DNA from 2 places in the Bacillus sp. KH172YL63 genome. Region 1 is predicted to be linked to the other one. Evidence: a T-box and tRNA genes for the amino acid it is inferred to sense, from the RefSeq annotation. Region 1 holds a T-box; the other holds one or more tRNA genes.
The links. The T-box of region 1 lies ahead of alaS (alanine--tRNA ligase). A T-box ahead of a tRNA ligase gene usually reads a tRNA of that ligase, here a tRNA-Ala.
Positions count from the first base shown of each region.

Region 2: it has a tRNA-Ala gene. The T-box ahead of alaS (alanine--tRNA ligase) is inferred to sense a tRNA for this amino acid. The anticodon was not compared.

Region 1 covers NZ_AP022842.1:2,995,657-2,998,132, forward strand. Annotated here, with positions in the region: gene alaS (alanine--tRNA ligase) at 1-927, opposite strand, end outside; T-box leader at 989-1,206, opposite strand; gene KH172YL63_RS15410 (AI-2E family transporter) at 1,279-2,358, opposite strand.
Region 2 covers NZ_AP022842.1:37,230-39,705, reverse strand. Annotated here, with positions in the region: rRNA gene KH172YL63_RS00200 (23S ribosomal RNA) at 1-1,121, opposite strand, end outside; tRNA gene KH172YL63_RS00195 (tRNA-Ala) at 1,269-1,344, opposite strand; tRNA gene KH172YL63_RS00190 (tRNA-Ile) at 1,359-1,435, opposite strand; rRNA gene KH172YL63_RS00185 (16S ribosomal RNA) at 1,547-2,476, opposite strand, start outside.

The sequences.
Region 1 (2,476 bases):
ACGAAGCAATCTTCTCAATACATATCCACGTCCTTCGTTGGATGGCAGGGCACCGTCACCGATGGCAAAGGAAACCGTACGGATATGGTCGGCAATCACCTTGAACGCGACATCGGACTCCATTCCTTTCCCATATTCTTTACCGGAAATCTCTTCTGTTGCTGAAATGATCGGCATGAATAAGTCTGTGTCGAAGTTGGTTGGCACTTCCTGAACGACACAGGCCATACGCTCTAGGCCCATCCCTGTATCGATGTTCTTCTTAGGAAGCGGCGTGTATGTCCCATCAGGATTATGGTTGAATTGCGAGAACACAAGATTCCATACTTCCAGGTAGCGGTCATTTTCCCCCCCTGGGTATAGTTCCGGATCTTCCGGATTGTCACCGTACTCAGGTCCGCGATCGTAGAAGATTTCCGTATTCGGTCCGCTTGGTCCTTCACCGATATCCCAGAAGTTCCCTTCGATGCGGATGATGCGTTCAGCAGGTACACCCACTTTTTTGTTCCAAATATCAAATGCTTCATGATCTTCAGGGTGAATCGTGACAGACAGCTTTTCAGGATCGAAACCAACCCATTTTTCATCAGTCAAAAATTCCCACGCCCATTCAATCGCTTCTACTTTGAAATAGTCCCCGATTGAGAAATTCCCAAGCATTTCGAAGAACGTATGATGACGGGCTGTTTTCCCGACATTCTCAATATCATTTGTACGAATCGATTTCTGTGCATTGACGATTCTTGGATTTTGCGGAATGACACGGCCATCAAAATATTTCTTTAATGTGGCAACACCACTGTTGATCCATAGAAGGGACGGATCTTCATGGGGAACCAATGAAGCACTCGGCTCGACACCATGCCCTTTTTCCTGAAAGAAATCTAAAAACTTCTGACGAATTTCTGCGCCTGTTAATTTGTTCATGTGAAGCTTCCTCCTTAGGTATGTAATGTTAAAAATGAATACAAAAAAGCCCTCATCCCAATACAGGGACGAGAGCTGCTCTCGCGGTACCACCCTGGTTATGAATAAACCGCGTACGGTCCATTCATCCCTCAAAACACCTTAACGCGGTTCAACGGCAGGCTTTACCTGCACTCAGGATTAGCATTCGGATACCCTTCATTTAAAATCCCTTTCAGCCCGGGGGGACTTCTCTCTAAAAAATGGACTATACCCTACTCGATCCTTCATAGCTTTCATGCTATACGATTACTTGTATAAGTTGGATTATAGAAATATTCATTGTATTTGTCAATGTTGATTGGCATTTTCTCATGAATCTTCTTGTCTGGCTGTGAGAAAATGGGTTCGCCCGTGCAATATGGCCACCTTCACGACCGCTAGAATGGGCACAGCCACAATCATCCCGATCACCCCTCCGACTTCCCCGCCCAGGATAAGGGCAGCCATGATGAACAGGGGGTGCATATGAAGACTTTTCCCCACTATGAGGGGAGACAGGATATTCCCTTCCAAAAATTGAAGAACAACCACCATGATGACAACATACATCACCATATCCAATGAAATCGTACTTGCCACAAGCACCGCCGGGACTGCCCCGATGATCGGCCCAAAATACGGGATCACATTCGTCACACCGATGATCAATCCAAGGATCAAAGGGTATTTCATGCCGATCAGCCACAGGGTCCCTGCAGAAAGCCCACCGATGATCAAACACACCAACAGCTGCCCCCGGATGTAGCCTCCGAGGGATTCATCCACATCCCTGGAAAACGAAATCGCACTCTTCCGCCACTTCTTCGGGGTGAGCCGCCACAGAAAAGCTTTCACCTTGGTGATGTCTTTCAATAAATAAAACGAGACGAAAGGAATGATCGCGACCAGGAGAAGGCTGTTCATGAATTTCATGACCGTTGCAAGAACAACGGTGACTAGACCCGTCACCCATGCCTCCAGTCCGTCTATCCTTTCCTCCAGCTGATCCTGTATCCCGTCCGGCCAAGTCGACGTCTCACTCTGCACCACCTTCAGCCAGCCCTGGTATTGCTTCGTGAAGAGCGGAGCGTTCTCTGATAAATCCTTCAGCTGATGGATGATCGCAGGCGTTCCTTTGTAAATCCCATAGCCGATTCCCCCGAAGAACAGGAGGTAAATGAGCATGATCGCTATCCCACGGTGAATACCCGCTTCATGCAGCTTCTCCACAACAGGGTGAAGCAGATAGGCAATGAAAGCCCCGATCAGAAAAGGAAGCAGTGAAAAGAAAATTACCACCAAAACCGGATGCCAGACAGGCCTCAATAAATACAGGATATAAAGAAATAATGCAGTGATAAGTGCAAAGGACAGCCTGTAGATCCATTTGGTATACGACCTCTTCTCCATGTTGAACACCTCCTTTCCTTCTATTGTTCGAAGGTGGATGGTGGTTTTATTCATGGGGGAGTGATTTGGATGGTTGAGGAAGGTGTGTTGGAAGTTTGTTTGGGGTGAATGATTGAAA
Region 2 (2,476 bases), 1.3 Mb from region 1:
GGCTGCTTCTAAGCCAACCTCCTGGTTGTCTAAGCAACTCCACATCCTTTTCCACTTAACGTATACTTTGGGACCTTAGCTGGCGGTCTGGGTTGTTTCCCTCTCGACTACGGATCTTATCACTCGCAGTCTGACTCCCATGGATAAGTCTTTGGCATTCGGAGTTTGTCTGAATTCGGTAACCCGATGAGGGCCCCTAGCCGAAACAGTGCTCTACCTCCAAGACTCTTACACATGAGGCTAGCCCTAAAGCTATTTCGGGGAGAACCAGCTATCTCCAAGTTCGATTGAATTTCTCCGCTACCCACACCTCATCCCCGCACTTTTCAACGTGCGTGGGTTCGGACCTCCATTCAGTGTTACCTGAACTTCATCCTGGACATGGGTAGATCACCTGGTTTCGGGTCTACGACCACATACTCAATTCGCCCTATTAAGACTCGGTTTCCCTGCGGCTCCCCGTCTTATCAACTTAACCTTGCATGGGATCGTAACTCGCCGGTTCATTATACAAAGGTACGCCATCACCCGTTAACGGGCTCCTGACTGCTTGTACGCACACGGTTTCAGGTTCTATTTCACTCCCCCTTCCGGGTGCTTTTCGCCTTTCCCTCACGGTACTGGTTCACTATCGGTCACTAGGGAGTATTTAGCCTTGGAGGATGGTCCTCCCAGATTCCGACGGAATTTCTCGTGTTCCGCCGTACTCAGGATCCACTCAAGAGGGAATGACGTTTCGACTACAGGGTTGTTACCTTCTTTGACGAGTCTTTCCAGACTTCTTCGTCTACCCCATTCCTTTGTAACTCCGTATAGAGTGTTCTACAACCCCAAGAGGCAAGCCTCTTGGTTTGGGCTACATCCCGTTTCGCTCGCCGCTACTCAGGGAATCGCAATTGCTTTCTCTTCCTCCAGGTACTTAGATGTTTCAGTTCCTGGTCTGCCTTCCATACTCTATGTATTCAAGTATGGATATTGTTCCATTACGAACAATGGGTTCCCCATTCGAAATCTCTGGATCAAAGCTCACTTACAGCTCCCCAAAGCATATCGGTGTTAGTCCCGTCCTTCGTCGGCTCCTAGTGCCAAGGCATCCACCGTGCGCCCTTCATAACTTAACCGAATTGGTTGTTACATAAGGTTTAAAACCTAAAATGGCGATACTCGGTAATTTCTTGACTATCAATTTATCTTTATCTAGTTTTCAAAGAACAAATGTGTCTCAGAAGAGACAATATGGTTAGATATTTTGCTTACGCAAAAATCTTTGGTGGAGCCTAGCGGGATCGAACCGCTGACCTCCTGCGTGCAAGGCAGGCGCTCTACCAACTGAGCTATGGCCCCTAAAGGGAAGAATATGGTGGGCCTAAGTGGACTCGAACCACCGACCTCACGCTTATCAGGCGTGCGCTCTAACCAGCTGAGCTATAGGCCCATATCCCATAAAGATGAATGATAAGGCGTGCTTATCATTGTTTTTGATGATTGAACCATCAAAACTGAACAAAACTTCGACTGTCAAACGTTTTAGTTAAATCTTCCTTAGAAAGGAGGTGATCCAGCCGCAGGTTCCCCTACGGCTACCTTGTTACGACTTCACCCCAGTCATCTGTCCCACCTTAGGCGGCTGGCTCCAAAGGTTACCTCACCGACTTCGGGTGTTACAAACTCTCATGGTGTGACGGGCGGTGTGTACAAGGCCCGGGAACGTATTCACCGCGGCATTCTGATCCGCGATTACTAGCGATTCCTACTTCATGCAGGTCGAGTTGCAGCCTGCAATCCGAACTGAGAACGGTTTTATGGGATTGGCTAAACCTCGCGGTCTTGCAGCCCTGTACCGTCCATTGTAGCACGTGTAGCCCTGGTCATAAGGCATGATGATTTGACGTCATCCCCACCTTCCTCCGGTTTGTCACCGGCAGTCATCCTAGAGTTCCCAACTGAATGCTGGCAACTAAGATCAAGGGTTGCGCTCGTTGCGGGACTTAACCCAACATCTCACGACACGAGCTGACGACAGCCATGCAGCACCTGTACTCTGTCCCCGAAGGAAAGCCCTATCTCTAGGGTTGTCAGAGGATGTCAAGACCAGGTAAGGTTCTTCGCGTTGCATCGAATTAAACCACATGCTCCACCGCTTGTGCGGGCCCCCGTCAATTCATTTGAGTTTTAGTCTTGCGGCCGTACTCCCCAGGCGGTCTTAATGCGTTAGCTGCAGCACTAAGGGGCGGAAACCCTAACACTTAGCACTCATCGTTTACGGCGTGGACTACCAGGGTATCTAATCCTGTTTGCTACCCACGCTTTCGAGCCTCAGTGTCAGTTACAGACCAGAAAGTCGCCTTCGCCACTGGTGTTCCTCCAAATATCTACGCATTTCACCGCTACACCTGAAATTCTACTTCCCTCTCTGCACTCAAGTTCCCCAGTTTCCAATGACCCTCCACGGTTGAGCCGGGGATTTCACATCTGA